Regions from separate parts of the Photobacterium sp. MCCC 1A19761 genome, predicted to be linked through region 2. Evidence: predicted binding sites of a transcription regulator. Region 2 holds the regulator's gene; each other region holds the start of a gene.
What was found. Region 2 encodes PurR, which represses purine synthesis genes. Its sites were predicted from a motif close to TNANGNAAACGTTTNCNTNA; they were not measured.
Positions count from the first base shown of each region.

Region 1 (7,839 bases), on a different contig from region 2:
GAAGAGACGCTGTCAAATCACAGCGACCTGGCTCGTGATCTGGTGTCCCTGTTTGCGCTGCGCTTCAATCCGAAGAAGAAGCACACGGAAAAAGCCGAGCAGGATTTGATCGCGAGACTGAATAAGAAACTGGATAACGTTGAAAGCCTGGATGACGACCGGATCATTCGCCGCTACATGGAAATGATCCTGGCGACCCAGCGTACCAACTACTATCAGAAAGACGAGCAAGACAAGCCGAAGCCATGGCTGTCCCTGAAACTGCGTCCATCTGAAATTCCGGAAATCCCCGCGCCGGTTCCATTCTTCGAGATTTTCGTATATGCACCGGATATCGAAGGGGTGCACTTGCGCGGCGGTAAAGTTGCCCGTGGTGGTCTGCGTTGGTCTGATCGTCAGGAAGACTTCCGAACTGAGATTCTGGGCCTGGTGAAAGCACAACAGGTGAAGAATACGGTTATCGTGCCAGTTGGTGCGAAAGGTGGTTTCGTGTGTAAACGTCAGCCACAGATGACAACACGTGAAGAAATCTGGTCTGAAGGACAGCGTTGTTACAAGCGCTTCATTCGTGCGCTGCTGGATGTAACCGACAATATCGTCGATGGTGAGCTTCTGCCACCAGCCGATGTGGTCCGCCATGATGACGACGACCCATATTTGGTTGTTGCAGCAGATAAAGGGACGGCAACGTTCTCGGATCTGGCTAACTCAGTGTCTGATGATTATAACTTCTGGCTGGGCGATGCATTCGCATCCGGTGGTTCGAACGGTTATGACCATAAGAAGATGGGGATCACGGCCCGCGGTGGTTGGGAATCAGTGAAGCGTCACTTCCGTGAGCTGGGCATTAACTGCCAGACCACCGATTTTACCTGTGCGGGTATCGGTGACATGGCCGGGGACGTCTTCGGAAACGGGATGCTGCTGTCGAAACACATCCGACTGGTCGCAGCCTTTAACCACATGCATATCTTCCTGGATCCGAATCCGGATTCAGCAAGCAGCTGGGAAGAGCGGAACCGTCTGTTCAACCTGCCGCGTTCAAGCTGGGAAGATTACGATGTGAGTCTGATCTCTGAAGGGGGCGGTATCTTCTCCCGCCGCAGCAAGTCGATCAAGCTGACGCCTCAAGTCCAGAAACTGCTGGGTACCCGCAAGCAGAGCGTTCCACCGAACGAGTTGATCCAGATGATCCTGAAAATGGAAGTGGATCTACTGTGGAACGGCGGGATCGGGACTTATGTCAAAGCGGCCAGTGAGACCAATGCTGATGTAGGCGACCGTGCGAATGATGTGCTGCGGATTAACGGCGGTGAGCTGCGTGCTAAGATCGTCGGTGAAGGCGGTAACCTGGGTATGACTCAACTGGGCCGTGTTGAATTCGCGAAGACAGGCGGCCTGGTCAACACCGACTTTGTGGATAACGTAGGTGGTGTTGACTGTTCAGATAACGAAGTCAACATCAAGATCCTGCTGAATGGTCTGGTGGCCAGTGGTGACCTGACCTACAAGCAGCGCAACGAACTGCTTGAGCGAATGGAAGATGAAGTGGGCGAGATTGTTCTGGATGACGCCTATTGTCAGAGCGAGTCGATTTCTGTCACGCAGCAGCAGCAAGTTCAGTTGCTGAAAGAGCAGATTCGCTTTATTCATCACCTGGAAAAAGAAGGCAAGCTGGATCGGAACCTGGAATACCTGCCGGATGACGATACCCTGGCTGAGCGCGAAAAATCAGGTATGGGCCTGACTCGTCCGGAGCTGGCGGTTCTGGTTGCCTATGGCAAGATGGTTCTGAAAGAGGAGATGGTGACCGATGAGATCGCCAACGATCCTTACCATGCCCGTCTGTTGCCGGCTTACTTCCCGAAAGAGCTGCAAGAGAAGTATAGCGACAAGATGGATCTGCACCCGTTGCGTCAGGAACTGATTGCAACCTCGTTGGCAAATCAGATGTCTAACGAGATGGGTTGTAACTTTGTAACGCGTCTGCAGGAAGAGACAGGGGCATCGGTTGCTGAAATCGCTTCTGCTTATGCCGTTGGCCGTGAGATTTACGGCTTTGACAAGTTCTTCGACCAGATCCGTGAACTGGACAATGTGGTAGCTGCCCAAGTGCAGTACGACATGCTGTATCGCTGTCGTCGCATGCTGCGCCGCGTTACACGCTGGATGCTGCGTAACCGTGACCGTCAGCTGGGTATCGAGCAGCAAATTGCGTTCTACCAGCCGGTTGTCCAGAAACTACAGGATAATTTGGAAAGTTACCTTGTCACTGAAGAAGTGAAAGAGCATGACGATCAAGCGAATGTCATGATTGAGCAAGGTGTACCTGAAGCGCTGGCACACGGGATCGCTCGCCTGAGCAGCTTGTACTCGGCACTGGATATCGCCCAGATCACTAAAGAACTGGATAAAGACATCAACTTTATCTCTCGCGTGTACTTTGTGGTAGGTGCGGACCTATCCCTGCACTGGTTCCTGCAGCAGGTTCACAACCAGCCGGTTGAGAACCACTGGCAGGCCCTGGCACGCGCCTCGTTCCGCGAAGATCTGGACTGGCAGCAACGCCAGCTGACATCAGCTGTTATTACGTCATATCCGGAAGGGAAGGAAGCTGAAGTCTTGATTAAAGACTGGAAAGCAGAACATAAGGTTGCAATTCAGCGCTGGAACACCGTGCTGGCCGAATTCAAAGTGGGGACCACCCATGAGTTTGCCAAGTTCTCGGTTGCCCTGCGTGAGCTGATGTTACTGAACCTGAACTGTCGTCCAGCCGTGTAAGGCACCCTGGCACGGCACGACATTGACGCTGAACCGATGAATGAACCGCTATGCCCCGGCATAGCGGTTTTTTTTTGCCTATCCTTTGGAAGGAAGCTATGTATTGATGTTCTCCGTTTCTGCTTTGATGTCTGGAATATGATTTAACGCGGGTAGGGTATCCGTTGCGAATCTGCGTGATCATCCTGTTACCACAGCGTAATCGTTTGCCTGAAAACTGTTACTTTTATGGAATCCCGACGAGTATTTCAAGAAAAGCGCTGTTTTTGATGAAGAAAATCAAAAATAGTCGTTGTATTTAGCGATATTTCTGTGAATAATGTCATCCCGTTTATACGGGGCCTTTATAAGGAGGTACAATGTTTTACCGCCTCGCTCGATCCGCCATCTTTCAGCTTGATGCTGAAAAAGCACATGATCTGGCAATCAAAAATCTTTCTCGCTTTACTGGCACTCCTCTCGATCTTTTCTACCGACAACACGTTCCTGATCGTCCCGTTGAAGTGATGGGAATCAAATTTAAAAACCCGGTTGGCCTTGCTGCAGGCCTGGATAAGAATGGTGAATGTATTGATGCCTTCGGCGCCATGGGATTTGGCTTTGTCGAAGTAGGCACCGTCACACCGCGTCCACAGCCGGGTAATGACAAGCCGCGTTTGTTCCGGGTGCTTCCGGCAGAAGGGATTATCAACCGCTTTGGCTTCAATAACCTCGGGGTTGATCAACTGGTAGAAAATGTCAAAAAAGCCAAGTATGACGGTGTCATCGGGATTAACATCGGTAAAAACAAAGATACGCCGGTAGAGAAGGGGGCAGAGGATTACCTGATCTGTATGGATAAAGTCTATCCATATGCCGGTTACATCGCGGTGAATATCTCCTCGCCAAACACGCCGGGGCTGCGTTCCTTGCAGTACGGTGAAGCCTTGGATGATCTGCTGTCTCAACTGAAGCAAAAACAGAAAGAGCTGGCCGAGAAACATGGTAAGTATGTGCCGCTGGCGCTGAAGATCGCGCCAGATCTTGAGGATCATGAGATCGGCCAGATTGCACAGTCCCTGATCAAGAATGATATCGATGGCGTTATTGCGACCAACACTACACTTGATCGTGCACTGATCAAGGATATGCCGCATTGTGATGAGGCTGGTGGCCTGAGCGGCCGTCCGTTACAGAATCGCAGTACCGAAGTGATTCGTCGCCTTGCTGAAGAGCTGGATGGGGCATTGCCAATCATTGGTGTCGGTGGAATCGACTCTGCTATTGCGGCGAGAGAGAAGATGATGGCCGGCGCGCAGCTGGTACAGGTCTATTCCGGCTTTATCTATCATGGTCCGAAGCTGGTGAAAGATATCGTGACCAATATTTAACCATTGTTCCGACAGCGTTATTCGATGAGCCCCTGCAATGCATGATCATTGCAGGGGCTTTATTTTTGTCTGTAACTATCCCAGGATCCGAATAAGCCCGATTTTTGTCAAACTTTCAGCAGAATCTCATTAAGATCAGCAGTTTATTTCCCCTTTTATTTTGACATCGGCACAGTAAAATTCTCCTAAAGTTTTTTCTATGTCGTTGGATAAGCAGTATAAAGAACTGATTTTGGAGTAGTTACATGCTGAAGCCTAACAACTCATGGACATGGTATTTTGACTCAAAGCATGATTCCCTGATGTTAGATTTGGGCGATGAAATGATTTTTCGGGTCTCTATTCCGACGAAGCACCTGATCACCGCTGCCTATGAACGGACAGATTTTACCGTTGATGATGCCAGTGTGTTTCAGACTTTCGTGGAGAGTATTGCGGATCTGGAGCTTTCCGAGCCCCGTAAAGCCGAACTGGCCCTCAATGCGGTGGCCGCGAGCCGTTTTCACAAGCCCATGATGCCGAAAAGCTGGTTTTTCCACACTCAGGGAGAGGCGTGTGAGCCACAAGAAGCGGATATCGTGACGCTGGAAACTGAGTTCGGAACGGCAAAATACCTGGTGATCGAAAATAGTGGGTGTGCCAGCCTCTGTATGCTGGCAGAAGAGACGCCGCTATCACTGACCAGTACCAAAGAAATGGCATTTTGCGACATCATCAAGGTGATGAACGATCGCATGCAAGTCTATATCGTTGAAAAACATTTGAATTTTTCTCTCGTTGGCTGACAGCAGGGGATGATCGCCATCCGGTAAACATCTCCTGTTGGACGTGACCCGTCCCGATACCATTCCCACCGATACCAAAAGCACCTGCAAACCTGCGCGACACTTCCATCAAGTTATTTTCAAATACGCAGCCAAACGCTGCCTCAGCGATGAATTGACAGTGCTGCTACCTTTTCCCCATGAACGCCTGACGCCATAGAATTGGCTCCCGTAAGACGGTATGACCATCGGGTAGACGCGTCTTCTGATGTCTTCTGAGCACGTTTGACGAACACTGCTTCCGTGATCCTTCTCCTGCCAGCTCATAATGCAGATAAGTCACCATATTGTTTCAGACTGGAGAGGGGGGAGTATCTGACGACTGAGTTCGGGAAGTTACTGAAATTAAACCGCTCAATAATCACCCATGCCTTTAGTAAGGACATTTATTTGTGACGAAAATAAGGTTTATTTTTGAACAAATTAAGTGACTTTAATTCGAAATTTCCAAAAAATTAGCACTTTTTTTTTGCCTCTTTTTTCCAAAATTGAGCAAAAAAGCACCAATATTTTAGCGCTTATTTTTTAAGGAATTATGATGATCTTCCCCATTTTCCCCGTTCATGAAATTCAATGACAGGTGCCATATTTTCCTGTTTTGAAATAATTTCCAATTAGGAAAGAGTGGGATCTGTATTCGTCAAAATAAGACGCTTGGGTTGGTAAGCAATCACGAATGAGTTGAGTCATTACCACACGATAAATAGATCGGCATAGATTAAGTCTATCAAAAACAACAAGTTATAATCATGTTTCTCTGAGTGGACAATTGTCTGTCGTGATTATCGGTGGATGTGCATGACCAATAAATGCGGCAGTGTGTACTCACATCAACAATAAAGCGAGACAGGTTTTTTGGATTGTGTTTCTAAGGAAACAGGCTCAATGGTGTCGGATTGTTTCCCGCCGGGGGCATCTGATGCATGGTGCATGTTGAAAGGGTTGACGCTTTTTTAGTTAAACAGTCGGTCTGGGGCGGTTTAGCACAAGGTATTTGGTCTGATTTCGGTTATAATTCCCGGCAACATATATGTGAAAAGAACCCCATGAATCAATATCTAGCTATCACCTCCCGAGGTCTTGAGAACCTCCTTGCAGAAGAATTAGAACAACTTGGCGCACAGCAGATCCAGGTTGTCCATGCCGGTGTCCGTTTTCGGGCAGAGCAGGCGGAAGCGTATCGTTGTTGTCTCTGGACACGTGTCGCTTCCCGTATCATCCAGGTGCTGGGTGAATTTGACGTTCGTGACGATATGGATCTCTACCTGGGTGCGACGGCAATCAACTGGCCGAATTACTTCGACAGCAACACCCGCATTATTGTCGATTTCAACGGGACCAACCGTGAAATTCGCAACAGCCAGTATGGCGCCTTAAAAGTTAAAGATGCCATTGTGGACCGCTTTACCAAAGCGGACATGCCACGCCCAAACATTGATCGTCAGAACCCGGATCTCCGCATCCATATGCGCCTGTCTGGTGAAAAAGGGGTGCTGGGCCTGGATATGGCCGGTAGTGGCCTGCATCAACGGGGTTACCGTACCGATGCCGGCAAAGCGCCGCTGCGTGAAACCCATGCCGCAGCTCTGGTGATGAAAAGTGGCTGGACACCCGAGAAACCGCTGCTCGATCCAATGTGTGGCTCCGGTACTTTGCTGATTGAAGCGGCAATGATCGCGGCGGATATTGCGCCGGGTATCAAGCGTAAACGTTGGGGATTTGAGTCGATTAAAGATTTCGACCGTGAAACCTGGCTGGAAATTCACGCCGAAGCGAATGTCAAAGCCCGTCGTGGCCCGGCTAAGGTCGAAACCAAGTTCTTTGGCCGTGAGCAGGATCGCCGGGTGCTGAGTATTGCCCGTGCGAACGCCGCACGTGCCGGCGTCAGTGAGCTGATTGACTTCGATTATGGTGATGCGAAGCAGCTGATGTGTCCGACTGGTTTTGACAATGGCGTGATCCTGTGTAACCCGCCTTATGGTGAGCGTCTGGGAACGACGCCGGAGCTGATCAGCCTGTATACAGAATTTGGTAAGCGTTTGAAACTGGCCTTTGCCGGTTCAACCGCAGCTATTTATTCAGCGTCTAACGAGTTGTTGAGCTGCCTGCGGATGCGTGCCGACAAACAATTCAAGCTTCGTAACGGCGCCCTGGATTGTGTCCTGAAAACCTACCTGATCACCGGTGGTGGGGTTCAGCAGGTTGAAGGCGAAGCGGAAGGGAAGCTGGAAGAGACCGAAGTCGCGCCGGATTTCGCCAACCGCCTGAAGAAGAACATTGCCAAGCTGAGCAAGTGGGCCAAGAAAGAAGGCGTCGAATGCTACCGCCTGTATGATGCCGATCTGCCGAACTACAATGCGGCAATCGACAAGTATCAGGATTATCTGGTGATTCAGGAATACGCCGCGCCGAAGTCGGTCCCTGAAGAAATGGCACGCCGCCGTCTGATGGATATCCTTCGTGCGACGATTCAGGTCACTGGTGTAGAAAATGACAAAGTCATTCTGAAGGTTCGTGAGCGCCAGAAAGGGAAGAGCCAGTACCAGAAGCTGTCCAGCGCTGAGCGTCACATGAATGTGAATGAGTACGGCGTGCAGCTGAAAGTGAATCTGTATGATTACCTGGATACGGGTTTGTTCCTGGATCACCGGATCACCCGTCGTAAATTGGGTGAGATGGCCAAAGGGAAAGATTTTCTGAATCTGTTCGCTTACACGGGCTCGGCATCGGTGCATGCCGCCTGCGGTGGCGCGAAGTCGACCACAACTGTCGATATGTCGAATACTTACCTGCGTTGGGCTCAGGACAACATGGCGCTGAACGGTCAGGTTGGCCGTCAGCATCAGTTTATCCAAGCGGATTGC
Region 1 covers NZ_JAZGTF010000019.1:18,166-26,004, reverse strand. The annotation lists gene VV869_RS16560 (NAD-glutamate dehydrogenase) at 1-2,781, shown strand, start outside; gene pyrD (quinone-dependent dihydroorotate dehydrogenase) at 3,141-4,151, shown strand; gene VV869_RS16550 (cell division protein ZapC) at 4,397-4,936, shown strand; gene rlmKL (bifunctional 23S rRNA (guanine(2069)-N(7))-methyltransferase RlmK/23S rRNA (guanine(2445)-N(2))-methyltransferase RlmL) at 6,022-7,839, shown strand, end outside.
Region 1: pyrD (quinone-dependent dihydroorotate dehydrogenase) is a predicted target of PurR. The motif match lies at 2,976-2,995, and genes of this name have one in related genera.

Region 2 (7,839 bases):
TTCAACAACATTGCTCTTATTCAACAACATAGCTCTAATTCAAAGACATAGTTCTACAACATCCGGTTTCAAAAGCAAGCGTAAGGTAGGTCCACCCAAATGAACTCGACACGTTATGTCATCGCTGGCGCTGTCTCCATACTGGTTCACGGTGTGCTGCTCTCTGCCGTACCCAATCGTGTGGCGATGGCGATGCCGACGGGCACCCATGCCACCCAGGTGTCTGTCAATCTGGTCGCCCCCCCACCTCCGGCGCAACCGGCGCAGGTTAAACCGCCGGTTCAGCAACCGGAATCGAAGCCGGTAACCACGCCGGTTCAAACCCAAGCGCCACCAGTTCCGGTCAAAACGAAGCCGCAACCGGAAACAAGCCGGGTCAAAAAGCTGGTGAAAAAAGCCGAGCCGGTTGCCGACATGCATATCGAACGCACACCCATGGCTCAAGCCAAACAACCGCAGCCTGTAGTCAAGCAGCCAGAACCGGTTCAGCAGCCTGTTCAGGAAGTCGTGAAAACGCCGATCGAAACGCCAAAAGACAAGCCGGAGACAACAAATGCCGAGACTCAGTCCAGGCCGGATTCCCAGCAACCACCGCAAGCTGCACAGGCGACAGCCGGGGTCAACAGCGTTCCCAAAATGGTTTCGAAACCAAGCTTCGCCACCCGTCCCAGCCCACTAACCTATCCATCGCTGGCCAAACGTCGTGGCATTGAGGGGGTGGTCAAGGTTGAAGTTTGGATTGATCCAAACGGCAAGCAGATCAGACACCTTCTGGTGAAATCCTCCGGGGCAGAAATTTTGGATCAGGCCGCGCTGGAAGCAATCAAGCGCTGGCACTTTTCCTCCCATATCGTCGACGGACAAGCGATTGCGCATCGTGTGCAAATCCCTGTTCGCTTTCAACTGGACTAACACATGAACACCATCGCGCAACTTCAAACCCAATTTGGCCTGATGACCTGGCCGCTGCTGCTCTGCTCAGCCTTGACCCTGATGATCCTGCTGGAGCGCAGTCTGCAGGTCATGCTGTGCACCGGCGTTGGCCGTCGTAAGATTAATGCCCTGCTGGCAGAGCAAGATCGCCAGAATGAAGCAGGCCTGACTCAACTGGCCGAGTCCCTGCACGGCAAGCGCCCCCTGCTCTATCAGGGCATTGCGATGCTGCTGTCCTACCGCCACTTTGACAAACCGCTACGTGAAGATGCTGCCGGGATCTGGCTCCAGCAGAAGCGGGCCAATTTACGCTCCGGGCTACGATTGCTGACTTTGATTGGCGTGATCAGTCCGCTGATCGGACTGCTCGGCACCGTGCTGGGCCTGATTGAAATGTTCAAAGGGATTGCGGCCACCACAGGCTCAGTCACTCCGGGCGATCTGGCCGACGGCCTGGGCTTGGCGATGCGCACCACAGCCGCCGGTCTGATTATCGCGCTGCCCGCCATTACCGGTGCCCAGTTGCTGGGCCTGTGGGCCGATCAGATCACAGCCAAAATGGAACACACCCTGAACTATTGCAACCTGTGGCTTGAAGGATTGAGCCTGAACCCGGCCAACCCGAACCAGGTGACAGCTTCAGCGACGGCCCAAACCGGCGAGACACAACCATGATCCGGGTCGCCAGTAACTCCCGGGATGAGGACCAGCTGACACCGGATCTGACCCCGCTGATCGACATTATTTTCATCGTGATGGTGTTCCTGCTGCTCACGGCCAGCGTGAAGTTGCAGTCGCTGGAAGTCGAGCTGCCGCAAACCGACACCCGGGCACTGCAAACTACCGAGGCCGATCCGGTCACGATCAACCTCATGGCACATGCACCGTATTGGGCCTTGCAAGGCAAACCATTCGAGACTTGGGATGCTTTCAGCCAAGCCCTGTTAAATGAGGTCAAGACACATCCGGACAAACCCGTGGTGATCGGAGCAGACAAATCCGGTTCGGTCGAACACATGCTCAAACTGCTCGCGTTCCTGCAGCAGCAGGATATCAAAGCCACACAACTTTTAATGGAAGAGGATAAATCATGAAGCGTATTGCTCTGGCAACCGCACTCCTGCTCACGGCAAGCTCGGCCTGGGCCAATGAACGGATCATCAGTGCGGGGGCCGCCGTTACCGAACTCATGTATGCACTCGGTGCCCAGTCGCAAATCGCAGCGGTAGATATTACCAGCAAGCCGTTAGTCGAACCTTCAGTGCCGACGCTGGGCTACCACCGTCAGCTTTCTGCTGAAAGCCTGATTGCATTAAATCCGACCCGTTTGCTGGGTTCGAACGAGATGGGGCCGAAATCGACCCTGGACCTGCTCCGCCAGGCCGGGATCACCGTGAATATCCTCAACTCCGGGGAAACCGTGGACGATTTGCTGATCCGAATAGACCAGGTCGGCGAGCTCACCGGCAAGCAAACTCAAGCGGCAGCACTGCGTGAAGACGTCCAGGTGAAACTGGCGGCTATCAAAGCGAACCTGGCACAAACTCAAACGCCGAAGAAAGTCCTGTTTTTGTTGATCCGCGAAGGCCGTCCGGCCAGTGTGGCCGGCCGCAACACCACCGCCGATACCGTGATCGCTTTAGCCGGTGGGGTGAATCCGGCTGCCGAAGCCGTCGAGTCCTACAAGCCTATTTCCGTGGAAGCCATGGTCGAGATGCAACCCGATATCATTCTGCTGAGTTCCCGAACCATGGCCAACCTTAGCAGCGCGGATGATTTGTTACAACAAATGCCGCTGCTGATCGCCACCCCGGCCGGACAGAACAAAGCCATCGCCACCATCGATGGTACCGCGCTGATTGGCGGGCTGGGCTTGAAAAGCCTGAGCGAAGCCGAACGTTTAAACACTGTGTTCTACCCACACTAACAGAGCCGAAATTCACCACTATGCAGTTTCAACGCATTCCTGCCGCCATTATTTTCCCGCTGGGCCTGCTGAGTCTGGCCGTGGCGATCACCAGCTCGGTGGTTGTCGGCCCGATGGGGATTAGTTTTAGCGACAGCCTAAAGGCATTACTGCCCTGGCAGGCCGAGCTTCCGGCACATATTCAGATTGTGATCCACCAAATCCGCCTGCCGCGTACGCTGCTGTGTATTGCCGTGGGTGCCATCCTGGCTCTGTGCGGTGCGGTCATGCAAGGCCTGTTCAGGAACCCGCTGGCAGATCCCGGCATCATCGGCGTCTCCGGCGGGGCGAGCCTGGGGGCTGCGCTGGCGATTGTCGTGTTTGCGCCGTTGGCTGCGAGTTATCCCTTGCTGCTAACCCTCGGAACCGTGCCCGTGTTTGCATTTATCGGCGGTGCGGTCAGCACCTATCTGGTTTACCGTCTCGGGACCGATAAAAACGGCACCTCTGTCACCGTGATGCTACTGGCCGGGGTAGCCATTGCGGCGCTTTCCGGTGCTGCGATGGGGCTGATGAACTATCTGGCCGATGATCAAGCGCTGCGGGATCTGTCTTTGTGGAGCATGGGCTCGCTGGCCGGGGCAACTTGGCCGGGGATCATCCTGGCATTTGTCACACTTGGTGTGCTGGTGCTGATGTTTGATCAGGACGCCAATGGTCTCAATGCATTTTTGCTGGGGGAGGCGGAAGCGCGGCATATGGGCGTCAACGTCCAGCGGCTCAAGCGTCGCCTGATCCTGCTCTGTGCCGCGGGTGTTGGCATTTGCGTTTCATTGAGCGGGGTGATCGGTTTCCTTGGGCTCATCATCCCACATCTGGGCCGGATGCTGTGCGGCCCGAACCATAAAATCCTGCTCCCGCTCTCAGCCCTGCTGGGCGCACTGGTGTTGCTGGTGGCCGATATGCTGGCCCGCGTCGTGGCGGCCCCGACGGAACTGCCGGTCGGAATCATTACCGCTATTCTCGGCGCGCCGTTCTTTATCATCATGCTGGTCAAACAACGAGGCAGAATGTCATGAATATCGCCATGAACCCTGTCTCTGCAACAACGCAAACGGCACCAGCGATTGAAGCCCGCTCGCTCAACCTGACCCTGGGCGGCAAAACACTGCTTGATGACTTCAGCCTGAGTCTTGCCAGCGGCGAACTGACCGCTTTGCTTGGTCCGAATGGGGCCGGGAAAAGCAGTCTGCTCAAGGTGCTGAGTGGCGAAGCCGACGGCGGCGGCACGATACATTTTTTCGGTCAGGATCGGGAAACCTATGCCCCGGCGATGCTCGCCAGACACCTTGGGGTCCTGCCGCAACACAGCAACCTGACTTTTGCGTTTACAGCGCGGGAAGTGGTTGAGCTGGGCAGCCTCCCACTGCAACTGACGAAAAAAGACACCCAAGCGCTGGCGACTGAAACCATGAGCCGGGTCGATGTCCTGTCACTTCAGGACCGACTGTACCCCACCCTGTCCGGCGGTGAAAAACAGCGGGTTCACCTGGCCCGGGTGCTGACCCAGCTCAGCCATGCGGGCGAGCAATGTATCCTGATGCTGGATGAACCGACATCCGCCCTGGATCTCGCGCATCAGCACCGGACCTTGCAAGTGGCCCGGGAGCTGGCCCGGTCCGGTGCTGCTGTCATTGTGGTGATCCATGATCTCAATCTGGCCGCCCAATATGCCGATCGGTTAGTGATCATCAATCAAGGCAAAGTACAGGCTGATGGCACGCCATGGCAGGCTTTAACGCCCGAAATCATCCAGCGGGTCTATGGCTGGCCGGTCCACGTCAGCAAACATCCGACCCAAGATTTTCCGGTCGTGATACCCGCAGGATAAGCAAGCCTGTCCAACCGGCATAAACACCGGCACGCTTCTCCCGGTTTCCCCGGGAGAAGCGATGGCCGAGATGAAAAACACCACCAGATATGCATCCAATTTGAGAAAATTTGCAGTGAGTTTGTTGATATCTATCAAGAATTACTACCTTGCGATACAGAAACGTTGCACTGTGCGCTACACTCAGTAGAATGTGATCGCAAGCGATTACACAATGCAACGCCTGAAAGGCGAGAAGAACAAGAAAGCCGCTCGGAAGAGAAGCGGCTTTTTGACGTTTTATACGCAGTATGAAACAGCATGATGATCTCTGTGAACGCAGATCATCATGCCAAACTGAACAAGTATCTGGCCTGACTCCAAGAAGCAAACCAGATACTTATTCAGTTTGGTGCGCGGCTGTTGAATGCTGTTCAGATCAATGAAGAGAAATGGGCCCAGGCCCGCTTTGAATTATTAGAAGAATAAGTATGGCAACGATTAAAGATGTTGCACGTTTGGCAGGTGTTTCAACCACAACAGTGTCTCACGTGATCAATAAAACCCGGTTTGTTGCAGAAGCAACCCAGAAGAAAGTTCTGGCTGCCGTAGACGAGCTCAACTATGCCCCAAGTGCCGTGGCGCGTAGCCTGAAATGTAACACCACCCGAACCATCGGCATGTTGGTGACCAAATCAACCAACCCGTTCTTTGCCGAAGTTGTACATGGGGTTGAAGAATATTGCTATGGCGAAGGCTACACGCTGATCCTGTGTAACACCGAAGGGAACCTGGAAAAGCAACGTGACTATCTGCGCATGCTGGCTGAAAAGCGGGTCGACGGATTACTGGTGATGTGTTCCGATCTGGACGATAAACTGCTGGCCCTGCTCGAGCGCCAGAAAGATCTGCCGATGGTGGTCATGGACTGGGGTCCGGAGAGCCCGCACACCGACAAGATCCAGGACAATGCGGAATTGGGTGGCTATGTCGCGACCAAGTACTTTATTGAACACGGCCACCAGAAAATTGGCTGCCTGACCGGTCACAGTGAAAAACTCACCTGCCGCGAACGCCTCAAAGGCTTCCATAAAGCCATGGCTGAAGCCAATCTGAGCGTCAATCCGGACTGGTTGATTGAAGGTGACTTCGAGTGTGAGTCTGCCGTGGCGGCTGCCAAGCAATTCATTGCCATGGAAGAGCGCCCGACCGCGATTTTTTGCTTTAACGATATCATGGCGATGGCGCTGATCAGTACGTTTGAGCAAGCGGGTCTGCGCGTACCGGATGATGTCTCCATTATCGGTTATGACAATATCGACCTGGCGCCGTACTTCTCACCACCGCTCACCACCATCCACCAGCCGAAACAACGGCTGGGTAAGAAAGCCATTGAAATCCTGATGGCGCGGGTGAAAGACAAACAACATGAGCGCCGGATCTTTGAAATGGCACCTGAGTTGGTGGTTCGAAAATCAGTTAAGAACCTAAACACCTGATTTCATAACCACTTCAATTTTTCCATTCAAAAAAACCGATAGCTTGCTATCGGTTTTTTGTTGCAATTTTGACCTTCCCCTGACAGAAGCTTTACATTCTCAATTTCTCAAAGCGTATAACGTGTTAAATGTGGCCCAATCCCAATCAACCTGTTCAAAATTTAATAAGTTTTAAATTTTCTCTAGCAGGCTTTAGAATCTATTTATGGGAGCGGTATCACACTTTTAAAAATGGGACCAAGTTCAAAAATATCTTCTGAGATATGCTTATTAATGTCACGAACAAGGCAAACCATTCGAAAGGATGGGACGCAAAGCCTCCGGCCTAAGAGTAGCTTAATTATCAATAACTAAGTGGACTTATGGTAGCGGGGTTGCCGATGGATGTAGCAAGAAGTCATGTTCAGAATCCTGACAAATCCCTGACATTGCTTTTCTTCGTATTTTGCTAATCTGAATCCTCGCTCTGTTGTTAGGTGACTCGAGAAATTTTTCACCGAGAAAGAAGCATGGACAAACCAGTACTTAAAGATTCTCTTCGACTGTTTCAATGTTTTGAAAATGTAAAATCACGTTCAATGTTTGGTGGCTTTGGGATTTTCTCAGGCGAAACCATGTTTGCGTTAGTTGTTAACGACAAACTTCACCTGCGTGCCAATGCCGAAAACGAAGAACAATTTAAACAAGCAGGCCTCAGCCCATACGTTTACAAAAAGCGTGGCTTTCCGGTCGTCACCAAACACTTCGCAATTCCTGAGGAGTGGTGGGATGCGCCGGAAAAAATTATCGAACACGCACAGCAGTCTTTTGAAGCCGCTAAACAGGACAAGGAAAAGAAAAGTCAGACCGGCCCGAGTCGGATTAAAGACTTACCTAACCTGCGCTTAGCCAACGAACGAATGCTGAAAAAAGCAGGGATTTGTAGCGTCGACGAACTCTACGAAGCCGGGGCATTGAACGCTTTTAAAGCCCTGCAGGAAACGCATCAGGAAACGGTCAGTCTCGACTTGCTCTGGGCGTTGGAAGGTGCAGTAAGCGGACGTCACTGGTCCGTCATTCCGCCGCAGCGTCGTTCCGAGCTGTTGTCAAAACTCAACAGCTGAATCCTTCCCGATTCATTCTGAAAAAGAGGCGGCTTCCGTCTCTTTTTTTATGCTTGGCTTCCCCATCCCTCAGCCAATCCCTCCCCGCCCAGAACGCGCGCGTTGAAGGCACCACAGAGCGCCGCTCAATGCGGGTCAGAACGGCTTTTCTTGCTGCTCCGTATCATGTCAAATTTGTACCATCAGAAAGACATTTTTCTGTTAAAAAATGACAAAGATTGACACCACTCCCAAAGCTGTTCACAAATTCATCAACAGGGTTTTCATCCCATGCGACCTCAGTAGAATTGGGGCGTCAACGCAGCCGGAAGGAAGGTATCATGTACAGCTCGCAGCCTTTTCCAGGACAATCCAATCAGATGTTCAAAGACAAGTTTTGCAAATGGCCAAAACTGATGCGCCTGTTGGTCCTGCTGAACCTTCTGCCAACCACTGTTATTATCTTTGTTGTTCATCAGCAACTGGCCCCGTTTTCAATGCTCGATGAAGTGCTGGCATTGACTGCTGGGTTCAACGGCCTGCTGCTTT
Region 2 covers NZ_JAZGTF010000004.1:94,216-102,054, forward strand. The annotation lists gene VV869_RS07030 (energy transducer TonB) at 100-912, shown strand; gene VV869_RS07035 (MotA/TolQ/ExbB proton channel family protein) at 916-1,608, shown strand; gene VV869_RS07040 (ExbD/TolR family protein) at 1,605-2,027, shown strand; gene VV869_RS07045 (heme/hemin ABC transporter substrate-binding protein) at 2,024-2,860, shown strand; gene VV869_RS07050 (FecCD family ABC transporter permease) at 2,881-3,918, shown strand; gene VV869_RS07055 (heme ABC transporter ATP-binding protein) at 3,915-4,730, shown strand; gene purR (HTH-type transcriptional repressor PurR) at 5,201-6,208, shown strand; cyclic di-GMP riboswitch class I at 6,485-6,590, shown strand; gene VV869_RS07065 (TfoX/Sxy family DNA transformation protein) at 6,718-7,311, shown strand; gene VV869_RS07070 (hypothetical protein) at 7,632-7,839, shown strand, end outside.

Region 3 (7,839 bases), on a different contig from region 2:
AGAAGACATGCTCTTGCCGTTGAAATCGGCATTCGGGTGCGCGATCACGGTGCCGTGGTTATCAACAATAAACAGGTAACCGGCATCAAACAGCGAGACTTGGTTAACCAGCTTCGCCAGGCCACTCAGGCTGACATCAAAGAAAATTGCGCCCACAAACTGGTTGTTCTCAAATAAAGGGGTGGCGATGGACACCAGCATTTCTTTGGTCAGCGTATCCGGATACGGCTTGGTAATGATCAGCTCGCGACTTTGTTGAGTGGCTTTATACCAGGGACGGCTACGGGGATCCCAGTTGGCGCCCGGGTTCCAGTTCGGATCGCTGCTGGTGTAGCTGCCGTCACGCTCAAAGCCCTGTCCGGCCAGCAGAAAGGCATCGTGAATGGTCGGCTGGTTCAGCACGGTCTGGATATTGTCTTTCGACAGATCCTGTTCGATCAGGCTGGTTGCGTAACGGGCCAGCGATTTACTGCTGTTGAGCTCCGCGTTAATGGTGTTACTCATGCCGGAAACAATTTCATCAATGCTGTGTACGACAAGCGACTGTACTTCAGCTTTGGTTTTGAAGTATTGATTGGCAGAAAGCAGAGATAGGGCAGCAAGCAAGATGGTAGAAGATGTTGCGACAATCTTATGGCTGAACTTCATAGAATGAGACCTCAACAAGCACATGGTTAAGGCCTATTTTCCCCTTGCGCGGATAGGGATGTTAATCAAAGATTTCAAAATATGTGATCATGGAATATGAATTATTTGTGCTAAGTCATTTTTTGATGAAAATTTGAACGATTATGTATGTAATCTCAGCGGATTGTTGTTCATCTCAGCAATTTGTTAGCGTTTAAATATGCAACAAAATGAAAAATGGCGGCAATGATGCCGCCATTTTTAACAAAATCGAAACCTTATTCTGCAATCAAGTCATACTCTCGACGCAAGATATCGATGATTTCTGCTTTTGGATTGTCACTCAGGTGGATTGGCTGACCGGTCACTTTTTCGGCAATCCCGGTATAGACTTTGGACACCTGCATCAGGACTTCTTGCGGCAGGGCGTTATCGCGCGCCAGGGCTTCGCGCTCATCCATCCGATCTTTGTTCAGCAGAATGTCCGGATCCGGAAAATAGTTGAGCAGGAGCTGGCGGAACTCTTCTTTTGAGTTTTCGACAATCTTGCCGTCACGATAGGCCGCGCCATCCCAAATGCGTGATGAGTCCGGCGTACCGACTTCATCCATGTAAATGAGTTTCTCTTTGCCTTCGGCATCGGTGACATAACCAAATTCAAACTTAGTATCGACGAAAATCTGATCCAGTTTGGCCAACGCGTCGCTAATGACGTTGAAGCCTTCTTTCAGCAGGGTTTCGTAACGGCTGATATCTTCGGCGGACGAGAAATTGAAGGCCGCAAAGTTCTCTTCGATGTTGCGGCGGGTAATATTGACGTCGTCAGCTTCCGGCACCCCAGGAATACCTTTGAGGATCCCTTTGGTTGATGGGGTGATCAGCAGCTCAGGCAGCTTCTGATCTTTGGTCAGTCCTTCCGGGACTTCAATCCCACAGAATTCACGCTCGCCTTTGTCGTAGGCGCGCCACATTGAGCCGGTGATGTACTGGCGGCAGATCGCCTCGATTTTCACCGGTTTGGCTTTCTGAACAATCCAGACAAACGGATGCGGAATATCCAGGATGTGGCTGTCGGCCAGGCCATTGTCACGGAACAGCTGGAACCAGTGATTGGAAATCGCATTGAGGGCAGCCCCTTTGCCCGGAACGCCTTTCATCCCACCTTCACCGTGCCAGATACAGTCAAAGGCAGAGATACGGTCACTGATCACCATGATGGCCAGTGGCGCATCCGGCTGGACGTTGTAGCCTTTTTCCTTGATCAGGCGGCGGCTGTCGGCTTCAGTCAACCAGTAGACAGAGCGCACTTTACCACTGTGAACAGGTTGGTCAGTACGGATCGGGAGGTCATCATTTACAGCGAGAACTTGATCGGCAAGGCTCATGGTGAATTCCTATTTCAAGAGTCGGGATACAGTCAAACCGGCAGGAAAGCGTGACTGAATAAGCAACAAAATAGCGGCTTCCGCTGCCAGTGGCGCTGATCATAGCAGAAGCTCAGGCGGCTTTCAGCAACTAAAGCAAACGTTTGCGCAAATATTTTCACCGGTCCGTTCAGATGCGTGGTTACATCTTGGGCAAATGAAATTTTTGTCAGGCGAATTCGCCGCGCCTGTGGCAAAATCTCCTGTTTTCTCGTTTAATTTTCTTACTCACGATCAGGCTATCGTTATCTATGACCCGCTATACCCCCGAGCAGATCGCATTTATCCACCACGATGCAGGGAACGCCCTGTGCATCGCGGGGGCTGGTACCGGTAAAACCACCACGCTGGTGGGCTTGATCGAACAAAAGCTGGCGCACATACCGGCGACGGAAATGCTGGTGTTGATGTTCAACCGTGATATCCGGACCGACTTCCAGCAAAAGCTCCAAGATAATGGAATTGGGCAAGCGGTCCCGGTGCATACGTTTCACAGTTTCTGTCTTCGGTTGCTCAATCAAACCGGGTTTCTGGCCCAGACGGGGTTTCAGGTCGATTATCAAAGCGGCGAGAGTGATAAATCCCTGGTCAAGCAGGTGTTGCGCTCGATTGCCGCCGGAGAGCAGAACTATCAGCGCCAGCAGATGATCAAAGATCCCAAAACCATCGAGCTGCTGCTGAGCTTTATCGGCCTGGTCAAAGCCTATATGTTGTCGCCACGCGAAGTGTTTCAGCTGGCAGAGATCAGTCGGGACTATCTGTTTATCCTGGATGGATTTGAGCAGTTCGAATCCCTGCGCAAACAGCACCGAGTACTGTTTTTTGATGACTGGCTGGTGGAATCCGTCAAGTTGCTGGAAGACAATGTGGCGATTCGCAGCCATTATCATCAGCATTGCAAACTGGTTGTTGTTGATGAGTTTCAGGACATCAATACCACCCAGTATCGACTGCTCAAGCAGCTGCTTGGTCCGCAGACCCAGTTGCTGGCCGTGGGGGATGTCGATCAGTGTATCTATAAATGGCGGGGCAGCGCGCCGCAGTTTATGCTCAACTTCGAGCAGGATTTTTCGCCGGCGAAAACCTACACCCTGTCGCGAACCTTCCGCTTCGGCCACAGTCTGGCGCTGTCGGCCAGTCATCTGATCGCCAACAACAAGCAGCGCTTCCATGATTTTCTGACGGTTTCGGATACCGGCGTGGATGATACCCGCATCGAGGTATGCGGCACGTCACGTCAGGTCGGAGAAATTGCCCAGTCAATCCAGAAAGATCTGGCCGCCGGTGGCGATCCGTCTCAGCAGGCCATTCTGGTTCGGCGCTGGTCGCAGACCTTGCTGTTTGAGCTGGCATTTCTCAGCAAGCAGGTGCCGTATCACATGCCGGTGCCGTCTGTGCTCGCCAGTAGCCGGGAAGTGAAACTACTGATTGAGTTGATGTCGCTGGCAACCGGCCGTTATGACCAGTGGCCGGTGCCGAACAAAGGGCAGTTGCTGTTTAATCTGATGAGTTTTCCGCACTGTTATGTGCCGAACAAAACCTTGCGCCCGCTGTGCGATCAGCTGGCCGGGATGGACAGCGGTCAGTGGCTGACCTTTATCGGTCGTTATGAAAAAGCCAACAGCAACCTCAAGCTTGAAAATCTCATTGAGCGGCTGGACTTGCTGGTGCGGCTGCAACGCAAAGGCAGCTTCAAAGCGCTGGAAGTGTTTAATCAGTACCGTAACGAAAGCGGGTTGGATAACTGGATCTGGAAAACTGAAGCCACCGCCACCGAGATTGAAGAAGCGGTGGAGCGGCTCGACAGTGTCGCGACCGTGCTGGAAACTATGGATCAGCCGTGCGAGAAAGCACTGCAATATTTTGAATACTATACGCAGCAATCGGTCAATCACGACAGGGAAGCGGGCAGCCGCGGGGTACAGCTCACCACAATTTTCCGTGCCAAGGGTTGTGAGTATGACCGGGTGTACCTGCCATTCTGGGACAAAGATGCCTTTCCGTATATGAATAAATCTTCCGGCAGTATCGGGGCGGACATTGAAGAAGAACGGCGTCTGGCTTATGTGGCGATGACCCGGGCCAAGCAACAAGCGACGGTTTATTTTACCGAGCCGGAGGTCACGGCGGCGAATGCCGGTAAAGCCACCAATGCCAGTACCTTTGTGCTCGAAGCCAAAGCCGGATTAGCCAAAGAAGTCGGCCCGCTGTTGTACGAAGAAGGTGAGTTGCCGTACCACGCCTCGCCGATTGTCACGGAATACTACAAGCGACTGGGACGGGAAGCCGATGTGCAAGCACCTTGCAAAGAACCACCTAAGCAAGAGGCACCGCGTAAAGAAGCACCTGAGCAGGCGGGGCCCGCTTTGGATGCGGAAGCGTCCCATGATTTAGAGTCCGGATTGGCTATCGCCGCAGGTCAACGTGGCGGACAACCGGATTACAGCTATGGATGGGCGCTGCGCCAGCCCTTGCCAGACAATGCCACCAAGGTGCTGCAGGCGATGATCCGGACCAAAACGGCCAAGTACCTGGATGGGGAGCTGAGCCGTCTGCGTCGTGAACTGAAATCCGCCGCGGCGACCAAACAGCAGGTGCTGGTCAATCGTTTGATTGTTGCTGCGCACGCCCGCAGCCGGGTGCGGCGTTGACCCTTCTTGCTCGTCTCAAGCTCGGGCATGAAGCGAATGTTTGAGAAAAGGTACATGGGCCAGGCATACACGCCCGGCTCGTTTTTTCTCGGGGCAGGGGCTGGGGGACAAGTTCCGAAGCCGATACGAGACGTGCCGTGATGCTTGCTTTTTTCCGACCGTCGAAAGCATGGATCACACGGCATCGCAGTGCAACGTCGCTGTTTATCCGCTTGGCATCGTGAAGGATTCATTCATAAAGCCTATATTTTCGACATAAACTTTGTTACAAATACAAATCAGGGATTGAGGTTAGGGAGTGACAGTGACTTAAATTCTTAAGGTAGTATGCTATTTCTTATGCCTCAGCGTCGATGCGCGCTTTTTCTTGTCTTCTCTTGTCTGTTTGTCGGCCTTCTCATACCTGTCTTACCGGCTAAAGCAGATATTCTTCAACCTTACCTGCAAGCGCAAGTATCGCCTGTCGATCAGCTGTATCTCGAAACGTACCTCAAAGCCACGAATTGTCCGAACCGAGCGAAAGAGCAGCTCCGTCAATTGGAACGAACCCTGAAGCCGGAAGAAAATCCGGTTCGACAGGCGCTCCATCTACTGGCCTCATTACAAATTGAACTGGCAGATATGGAAGGGGGGCAGCAAGCCGATCTTTTTCTGGCGCAATTGGCGGCGTTGGGAGAGAAGAGCAAGCTCGCCTGGATTGAGGCTGAAGCCCGCTATTACCAGGGCGTGAACCTGGTGGACAGGTTCCAGTTGGAAGCCGCACAGGCAACCTTGCAGGCCGTTGAAGCGACTGCCCGTGAGCTTGGCTATGAAGCCTTACGGGCCAGGGCCCTGAAGTGGCTCGGCAATATTGATGCGGATCGCGACCGTCTTCAGTCTGCGTTGGTGTACTATCACCAGGCGTATCAGATCTTCAACAAGCAGCATGATTTCATGCAGGTCGCCAAGTTGCTCTCTAATACCTCCACGGTGTATATGCGCATGGAAGTGTGGCCCAAGGCCGAAGAATATCTGAATCGCGCGATAGAGCTCTATCATGCGAATCATTATTCCCAACCGGCGACCGAGGCGTCACTGCACATCAATGCCAGCTTGATCGATAAATACTTTGATCGGGGTGCGCAGCGGCAAGTGCATTTGCGTGAAGCACATAAACTGGCGGAGCAGACCAGTTCTTATCGCTTAAAAATGGCGACGCTATTGAATCTGGCCGACATCCAGCTGGACTTGGCGCAGAGTCGGGAGGCTTATAATAGCGCGAGCCGTTGTCTGATCATGTCCTACCGCAACCAGGACGAAAAAGGAACGCCATATTGCAATGTGCTGATGGCTTCGGCGCTGCTGCAAATGGGACAGCCGGATCAGGCGAAAACGCTGGCGCTGGCGTCGGCCGAAAAGCTGGATGAGCGCGACGATCGAAAGTTTTATCTGTTTGCCACCAAAATCACTGCCGAAAGCTATGAAGCACTGGGGGAGTATCAGCAAGCGCTCACCTATTACAAGCGATATATTGAAGATAGTCGGGATTACCTGATCGAAGCCCGGCGCCAGGCGAAGATCGTGGTCCAACAGGAGCTGGGCGCTGAGCTGGAAGAAAATGAGCTGACCTTGCTCAAGGCAGAAAATGCGCTGCAAACCGCTCGGATCGCGACTCAGAATGCCAGAGAGAATGTCTGGTTGCTGGCTGCTGTAGTCGGCACATTGGGCTTGTATATTCTGTACGGGCAATACAGCCGGATCCGTCGCCGCCATCATGATCTGGCCAAGTCCCACGCAGAGTTGGCGATCCGATCCGGTCAGGATGTGTTGACCGGCCTGTCGAATCGCCGTTTCGTGGAAAACTGGCTGCGCACGAAAGCGACCAAGCTGCGCCAGCCCCTGATGGTGGCCGTGCTGGATGTGGATCATTTTAAACGGATCAATGATACCCTCGGCCACGATGTCGGGGATCAGGTGCTGGTCGAGCTGGCCGCCAGAATGAAGCGAGCGCTGCCGGCCGACGATATGCTGGCCCGCTGGGGGGGCGAAGAGTTTGTGGCGGTGATGCGATGTGAGCCGAAGGTTGCCAGGCAGCGACTGGCGGCATTACAGCAGGCAATTATTGAAAAGCCTTTTGAGACAACTGTGGGAGAGCGGACGATCACGGTATCAATTGGGGCGACGATGGCTACATCCGGCGAGAACCTGGCGGCCGATTGGGAAACATTACTCAAGCAGGCCGACAGCGCTTTGTATCAGGTGAAGCATAATGGCCGAAACAGCTACTTGATAGCGGAGGGCCAGTGATTGGCAAGTCGTGGGGCATCCAATCAGCGTGCAGAGTGGCACGATAGGCCACTCTGCTTTGACTCAGGAAAAGCTTGATCAGCTTGTGTCAGACTGTTTGTTTCATTCTGTCTCTGTTTGTCGGCAAGGGCGCAGCAACAGTGATGGGGTTAGGGGTGGATCCGGATGGGGGTGCCGTCTGCAACATAGCTGGCGATTTCCTGGATCTGCTTGTTATTGACTGCAATACAGCCACGGGTCCAGTCGACGCCCTGATATAGCAGCGGTAGATTTTTCCCATTCGGCAGGCCATGGATGAAGATGTTGCCGCCGGGGTTTAAGCCTTGTTGGTTTGCACGGCGCTTGTCCTGTTCATTCGGATAATCTATGTGCAAGCTGAGATGATATTTGCTATTACGATTGCGGAAGTCGATGGTATACAGTCCCTCCGGCGTCCGGTAATCCCCCTGAGACTGTTTATGTCCGACCGGTCGTTTACCCAGGCTGATCGAGTATTCTTTGAAGATTTGATTATTCTTGATGAGAAATAGTTTTCTTTCAGCTTTTTTGACCAGCACCATATCGACAGTTGGGAGTGAACTGAACGCCATGACACTGTTTGAAACGAGCGCAAATAAAATTACTAATAATATTTTCATTTTTTTGTTGATATATAGGTTAATTGTTGTCTAGTGGTTTAAATTTGCATCGTTAAATGAAATGATAATTCGAAAGTTTGATGTCATCCCCTGATTTCAAAAGCTGCTCTCCTGCGTTGATTCCGAAAATATTAGTGAATTTTTAGCGCCTTGACATTGCCCTGACACAGCTGACTTTAATCAATGCTGAACCAGGGATCAATCGAAAACAGT
Region 3 covers NZ_JAZGTF010000002.1:83,579-91,417, reverse strand. The annotation lists gene VV869_RS03155 (methyl-accepting chemotaxis protein) at 1-648, opposite strand, end outside; gene VV869_RS03150 (phosphoribosylaminoimidazolesuccinocarboxamide synthase) at 906-2,012, opposite strand; gene VV869_RS03145 (ATP-dependent helicase) at 2,303-4,702, shown strand; gene VV869_RS03140 (tetratricopeptide repeat-containing diguanylate cyclase) at 5,042-6,988, shown strand; gene VV869_RS03135 (L,D-transpeptidase family protein) at 7,138-7,578, opposite strand.
Region 3: VV869_RS03150 (phosphoribosylaminoimidazolesuccinocarboxamide synthase) is a predicted target of PurR. The motif match lies at 2,144-2,163, and genes of this name have one in related genera.

Region 4 (7,839 bases), on a different contig from region 2:
GCAGCACAGACTCACGGTAAGCCGCATCTTGCTTATCGAAGGCATCGGTCGATGGCATGGAAACCACGCGAACCTGCTTGCCTTCAGCCGTCAGGGCTTCGGCTGCGCTCATTGCCAGCTCAACTTCAGAGCCGGTGGCGATCAGGATCAACTCAGGTTTGCCGTCGCTGTCTTTCAGGATGTAACCACCCTTGGCGATGTCAGCCACCTGCGATTCGCTGCGCGCTTGCTGAGCCAGGTTCTGGCGCGAGAAGATCAGCGCGGTCGGCGCGTCTTTGCGTTCAATCGCCAGTTTCCACGCCACAGCAGATTCAACCTGATCACAAGGACGCCAGGTGCTCATGTTCGGAGTCAGGCGCAGTGACGCGATTTGCTCAACCGGCTGGTGGGTCGGGCCGTCTTCGCCCAGACCGATCGAGTCGTGGGTGTAAACCTGGATGTTCTGCACTTTCATCAGCGCGGCCATGCGCATGGCGTTACGGGCGTATTCCATGAACATCAGGAAGGTTGCGCCGTATGGCACGAAACCACCGTGCAGGGCGATACCGTTGATGATCGCGGTCATGCCGAACTCACGCACACCGTAGTGGATGTAGTTACCAGACGCGTCATCCGCAGTCAGGGATTTCGAGCCAGACCACATGGTCAGGTTCGATGGCGCCAGATCCGCCGAGCCGCCCATGAATTCAGGCAGCAGTTTACCGAACGCTTCCAGCGCGTTTTGGGACGCTTTACGCGAGGCGATGTTGGCCGGGTTGGCTTGCAGATCAGCGATGATCGCGTTGGTAGCGTCTTCCCAGTTCGCCGGCAGTTCGCCGTTCATGCGACGCTTGAACTCAGCCGCCAGCTCAGGGTATGCCGCCGCATAGGCTGCAAACTTCTCGTCCCAAGCTGCTTCTTTGGCAGCACCGGCATCTTTGGCATCCCATGCCGTGGCAATGTCAGCCGGGATTTCAAACGGACCGTGGTTCCAGCCCAGGAATTCACGGGCTGCAGCAATTTCGTCGTGGCCCAGCGGTGCGCCGTGACAGTCGTGCGAGCCCGCTTTGTTTGGTGAGCCGAAGCCGATGATGGTTTTGGTGCAGATCAGGGTTGGTTTGCCGCTTTCTGCTTTCGCCGTTTCAATCGCTGCATTGATCGCTTCTGGATCGTGGCCGTCAACCGCCGGGATCACGTGCCAGCCGTAAGCTTCAAAACGCTTGGCAGTGTCGTCGGTGAACCAGCCTTCAACTTCACCGTCAATCGAGATGCCGTTGTCATCCCAGAACGCGATCAGTTTGCCCAGGCCCAAGGTACCGGCCAGAGAGCAGGCTTCGTGCGAGATCCCTTCCATCAGACAGCCGTCGCCCATGAACACGTAAGTGAAGTGATCGACGATGTCGTGGCCGTCCTGGTTGAACTGCGCAGCCATGGCTTTTTCAGCAATCGCCATGCCCACGGCATTGGTGATGCCCTGGCCCAGCGGACCCGTCGTGGTTTCGATACCCGGCGCGTAGCCGTACTCCGGGTGGCCCGGTGTTTTCGAGTGCAACTGACGGAAGTTCTTCAGCTCTTCGATCGGCAGCGCGTAGCCGGTCAGGTGCAGCAGCGAGTAGATCAGCATTGAGCCGTGGCCGTTAGACAGCACGAAGCGGTCAAGGTCAGCCCAGTTCGGGTTTTGCGGGTTGTGTTTCATGTGGCTGCGCCACAGGACTTCGGCGATATCAGCCATGCCCATTGGGGCACCCGGGTGACCGGAGTTGGCTTGTTGTACACCGTCCATGCTCAGGGCACGGATTGCATTTGCAAGATCTTTACGAGAAGGCATGTCTGCTCCAGAAATTCATCGACAATAATAATTGTGGGTGTCTGTCCAGCAATAGATGCAGGGGTTGCATCTGAAATCGGCGGGTGAGCATTGTCGCAAAGTCTCCCCTGCCTCTGCAAACGATTTCCCGTAAAAATCTCATCCATATCAAATGCCTGCTCTGGTTTTCCCACCCTTTCCGGCCATTAACCCGATGAAACGTAAACGATTGCTTGCACCATTCAACAATCTCCACATGAATTACGGTATTGATTTAAAACAGGGTGAAGGTATTATAGACGTCTAGACGGAGGTAGCTCTATCCATCAACACGGACATTGATATGCATCATTGATGAATGCTTTTGCACCAGAGCCCCTCTTAATCAATCGACAAGCCATATTTAAGTGAGTGTACACATGTCAAAGCACCTGTTTACTTCTGAGTCTGTATCAGAAGGACATCCGGATAAAATTGCCGATCAGATTTCTGATGCCGTATTGGATGCAATCCTGGAGCAAGACCCGAAGGCACGTGTTGCGTGTGAAACCTATGTCAAAACCGGCATGGTGATGGTTGGCGGTGAAATTACCACCTCTGCCTGGGTCGATATCGAAGAGATCACCCGTCAAACGGTTCGTGAAATCGGCTATGTACACTCTGACATGGGCTTTGATGCCAACTCTTGTGCGGTCCTGAGCGCGATTGGTAAGCAGTCTCCGGACATCAACCAGGGTGTTGACCGTGAAGACCCGCGCGAACTGGGCGCCGGCGACCAGGGCATTATGTTCGGTTACGCGACCAACGAAACCGACGTGCTGATGCCAGCACCTGTGACTTACGCGCACCGTCTGGTTGAGCGTCAGGCGAAAATCCGCAAAAACGGCACCCTGCCATGGTTGCGTCCGGATGCGAAAAGCCAGGTTACCTTTGCATACGATCAAGGCAAAATCGTCGGTATCGATGCGGTTGTTCTGTCAACACAACACTGTGACAGCATTGAACTGCCTGTACTGCAAGAAGCGGTGATGGAAGAGATCATCAAGCCGGTTCTGCCTGCAGAATGGCTAACCAAAGAAACCAAATACTTCATCAACCCGACCGGTCGTTTCGTCATCGGTGGCCCAATGGGTGACTGTGGCCTGACCGGCCGTAAGATTATCGTGGACACCTACGGCGGTGCCGCACGTCACGGTGGTGGTGCTTTCTCCGGTAAAGATCCATCAAAAGTTGACCGCAGTGCAGCTTACGCGGCACGTTACGTGGCGAAAAACATCGTCGCTGCTGGCCTGGCCGAACGCTGTGAAATTCAGCTGTCTTACGCCATCGGTGTCGCGGATCCAACATCCATCATGGTGGAAACTTTCGGTACTGAGAAAGTAGCGCACGATGTGATCGTTGAAGCAGTACGTCAGCACTTCGACCTGCGTCCATACGGCCTGATTGAAATGCTGGATCTGCTGCAGCCAATCTACCAGAAGACTGCGGCTTACGGCCACTTCGGTCGCGAAGAGTTCCCTTGGGAAAAGACCGACAAAGCCGATCTGCTGCGTGACTTCGCCAACCTGAAGTAAACGCTCGTAACAGACAGAAAAAGGAAGCTTCGGCTTCCTTTTTTATTGCCGCGCCTTTTATACTACGCCTTTCACGCGCACTCAGTTTTCGCCATGACATCGCTCCAATCCCAGTTTCAGTCCCAAATTAACGCCCGCGTCGCCCAGTGTATTGCCCGGGCAAACCAGCAGTTGCATCTCGACCTGCCCTTGCCGGTGGTCAGTTTCCGGCAACGGGGAAAAATTGCCGGCAGTGCCCGGCTGCAAAGTTGGGAAGTTCGCTTCAACCCGGTATTGCTGGCAGAAAACCCGCAAGCCTTTCTCGATGAAGTCGTGCCGCATGAAATCGCCCACCTGGTGACCTTTCATCGCTTCGGCAAAGTCCGACCCCATGGCAAAGAGTGGCAAGCGGTGATGACCGAGGTCTTCGGTATCCCGGCCAGAACCACCCACAGCTTTGATACCCGCTCCGTACAGGGCCAAACGTTCCGCTATCGCTGTCACTGCCAGGAGCACCAGCTTACCGTCCGCCGGCATAATAAAATTCGTCGCCAGCAAGCGATCTACCACTGCCGCACCTGCCGCCAGCCGCTGCAAGCCGTCTAACCTGCGGCCCGCTTCACATCACTCCTGTCGCATCTGCCGGAGATACCGCAGCTGTGTGAAATACTTCTAAAAATTATCATCGGTGATAGTCTTATCAGATAATTACTATTGATAAGGCCGTTTATGAAGTTTTCTATCAAGGTGCTGCTGTTTGCCTTGCTCACCCCTGCGGTTGCGATGGCCGCACCGCCCGCCTCATTCAGCAAAGCAAAAAAAATTGCCGTACAGATTTACCGGGATCATCCCGTCAGTTTTTACTGTGGCTGCGCCATTGACTGGCAAGGCAAGAAAGGGGTTCCCGATCTGGAAAGCTGCGGCTATCAGATCCGCAAACAACCCCAGCGCGCCAGCCGGATTGAATGGGAACACGTGGTGCCGGCCTGGCAGTTCGGCCACCAGCTTCAATGCTGGCAGGACGGCGGCCGGAAGAACTGCCGGAAAGACGCAGCGTTCCGCACCATGGAAGCCGACTTGCATAACCTGACCCCGACGATCGGCGAAGTGAACGGCGACCGTGCCAATTTCAGTTTTATGCCGTGGAATAATCAACTCGGCGCCTATTACGGCCAGTGCGCGATGAAAATTGACTTTCAATCCCGCCGGGCCGATCCACCTGTAGGCGCTCGCGGGCAAATTGCCCGGATTTATCTGTACATGAGCGACACCTATCCGTTCCGCCTCTCCCGCCAGCAACGCCAGCTGATGGAAGCCTGGGATCGCCAACATCCGGTCTCAGACTGGGAATGTGAGCGCGACCGTCGCATCGCCAAGGTGCAGCGCAACCACAATCCGTATGTGCTGCGTGCTTGTCAGGCCCAAGGACACTAACCGCGGTGCCCATCCGGCAGCCTGTCCTTCGGCTGCCGGACAAAATTACCGTCCTTGCCTTGTATTTTCCCCCGGCGGCAACCATGTAGTGTCTATCAGCTCTGTATTGATATAATGCAGCCAATCAAAAACCCAAGCAGGTTATTAAAATAGCCATGAGAATCCCTCGTATTTTTCATCCCGAGCCATTGCCGGCACAAGGCACCGTCCTGCTCAGTGACGATGCAGCCAACCATGTGGGCCGTGTCATGCGCATGCAAACCGGTCAGGAAGTGGTGCTGTTTGACGGCAGCGATGCCGAGTTTCCGGCAGTGATCACCCTCGCCAGCAAGAAAAGCGTTGAAGTCGAAATCCAGGGCCGCAACGCGCACAGCGTGGAATCCCCGCTGGATATCCACCTGGGCCAGGTGGTCTCGCGTGGCGAGAAGATGGAATTTACCATCCAGAAATCGGTCGAGCTGGGGGTGAACACCATTACCCCGCTGATCTCGGAGCGCTGTGGCGTGAAGCTCAATGCCGAGCGTTTTGACAAGAAACTGGCGCAATGGCAGAAAATCGCCATCAGTGCCTGCGAACAGTGCGGCCGCAATACGGTGCCGGAAATCCGCCCCATGATGAAGCTGGAAGACTGGTGTGCAGAAGAATACGATGGCCTGAAGCTGAACCTGCATCCGCGCGCCAGCTACAGCATCAACACCCTGCCAGCGCCAGTCACCAAGGTCCGCCTGCTGATCGGCCCGGAAGGCGGCCTGTCCGGCGAAGAAATTGCGATGACCGAGCAATATCAATTCAGTGAAATCCTGCTCGGGCCGCGTGTGCTGCGCACCGAGACCACAGCGATGACAGCCATTACCGCCCTGCAAGTTCGCTTCGGCGATCTCGGCTAACCCTCGGGAAGACAATTTTAGGAGAAACCTATGATCAAACTGGGTATCGTGATGGACCCAATCGCGTCCATCAATATCAAGAAAGACTCCAGCTTCGCCATGTTGCTGGAAGCGCAGCGCCGGGGCTGGGAAATTCATTATATGGAAATGAACGACCTGTCACTGGAGCAAGGCAAAGCCGTGGCCCGCACCCGCACCGTGAGCCTGAAAGAAGATCCGAACGGCTGGTATGAATTCCACAGCGAGCAGGAAATTGCCCTGTCCGAGCTGGATGCCGTGCTGATGCGTAAGGATCCGCCGTTCGATACCGAATACATCTACGCGACCTATATCCTCGAGCGTGCCGAGCAGGAAGGTGCCCTGATCGTGAACAAACCGCAAAGCCTGCGTGATTGTAACGAAAAACTGTTCACCGCCTGGTTCCCGGAACTGACCCCGAACACCGTGGTCACCCGCAGCGCGGCCAAGATCAAAGCCTTCCAGCAAGAGCACGGGGATGTGATCCTCAAGCCACTGGACGGCATGGGCGGCTCTTCAATTTTCCGCGTGATGCAGGGCGATCCGAACGTCTCGGTGATCATCGAAACCCTGACCAACCACGGCCAGCACTACTGCATGGCGCAGACGTTCGTCCCGGATATCACCAACGGTGATAAGCGGATCCTGGTCGTCGACGGCGAGCCGATGCCATACTGCCTAGCCCGGATCCCGGCCAAAGGCGAGACCCGCGGCAACCTGGCTGCCGGTGGTCGCGGAGAAGCCCGTCCGATCAGCGACACCGATCGCCAGATCGCTGAAGCCGTCGCACCGGTGCTGAAAGAAAAAGGCCTGATCTTCGTCGGCCTGGACGTGATTGGTGACAAGCTCACGGAAATCAATGTGACCAGCCCGACCTGTATCCGCGAGATTGAAGCCGCCTTTGATATTTCGATCACCGGTAAGCTGATGGATGCGATCGAGCGCATGGTCAAGGCCTGACGCACCCGTTCCGCTTCCGGCCTGGCAAGCCCATACCGGAAACATTCACGGCGGTCAGAATGACCGCCGCTGAACTTTTTTCATTCCATACCATTTCCGGCAATTAGTCGGCATACTGTAAGTAACAGGATAGGTTGTAAGGGCACACTTATGAATCTGACGAATCATTTTCTGGTCGCCATGCCCAGCATGCAGGATCCGAACTTCAAAAGAAGTGTCGTCTATATCTGCGAGCACAATGAAGAAGGGGCAATGGGGCTGGTGATCAACCTGCCGATTGATATTTCCGTCGGCAACATGCTGGATCAAATTGAAGTCGAGCGCGATTTACCGCTGAAAAATCCGGCCAGCCTGGAACAACCTGTGTTTAACGGCGGCCCGGTCTCCGGTGATCGGGGCTTTGTGTTGCACCTGCATCAGCAGGATGAGGACTTCAGCTCCAGCATCGATATTACCGAGCAACTCTCCGTCACCACGTCCAAAGATATCCTGGCGTTGCTGGGCACCAGCAAAGCACCGGAAAAATTTCTGGTCGCCCTCGGCTATGCCGGCTGGAATGCCGGACAGCTTGAGCAGGAGCTGGCCGAAAACACCTGGCTGACCACGGAAGCCGATCCGGAGGTGGTCTTTAATACCCCAATCAGTGAGCGCTGGGGCAAAGCTGTCGCACAACTCGGCATCAACGCCGCTCACCTTTCAACACAAACAGGACATGCATGAGTCATTCACGCAGCGTATTAGCATTTGATTACGGCACCACCAGTATTGGGGTCGCCATCGGCCAGGAGCTGACCGGCACCGCGACCCCGCTGGCCGCCCTGAAAGCCAAAGATGGGATCCCGAGCTGGGAAACCATCGAGAAACTGTTAAAGGAATGGCAACCGGATTTGGTGGTGGTTGGCCTGCCGCTGGATCTCCACGGCGGCGAACTCGAAGCCATTACTCCGCGCGCCAAAAAGTTTGCCAACCGCCTGCACGGCCGTTTCGGCTGTCCGGTCGAGCTGCATGACGAACGCCTCAGCACCGCAGAGGCCCGGGCCGATTTATTTGATAGGGGCGGCTACCGCAACCTGAGCAAAGGCAACATCGACTCCCAATCCGCCGTGGTGATCCTCGAAAGCTGGTTTGAACAACAATACGGCTGATCAACCGTCAGCGCCTTCACCAGGGGCGAGCAGGCCGACAACGGCCAACAATCCCA
Region 4 covers NZ_JAZGTF010000006.1:164,947-172,785, reverse strand. The annotation lists gene tkt (transketolase) at 1-1,807, opposite strand, end outside; gene metK (methionine adenosyltransferase) at 2,206-3,360, shown strand; gene VV869_RS08635 (SprT family zinc-dependent metalloprotease) at 3,454-3,945, shown strand; gene endA (deoxyribonuclease I) at 4,069-4,773, shown strand; gene rsmE (16S rRNA (uracil(1498)-N(3))-methyltransferase) at 4,929-5,660, shown strand; gene gshB (glutathione synthase) at 5,691-6,638, shown strand; gene VV869_RS08615 (YqgE/AlgH family protein) at 6,789-7,358, shown strand; gene ruvX (Holliday junction resolvase RuvX) at 7,355-7,783, shown strand.
Region 4: metK (methionine adenosyltransferase) is a predicted target of PurR. The motif match lies at 2,004-2,023, and genes of this name have one in related genera.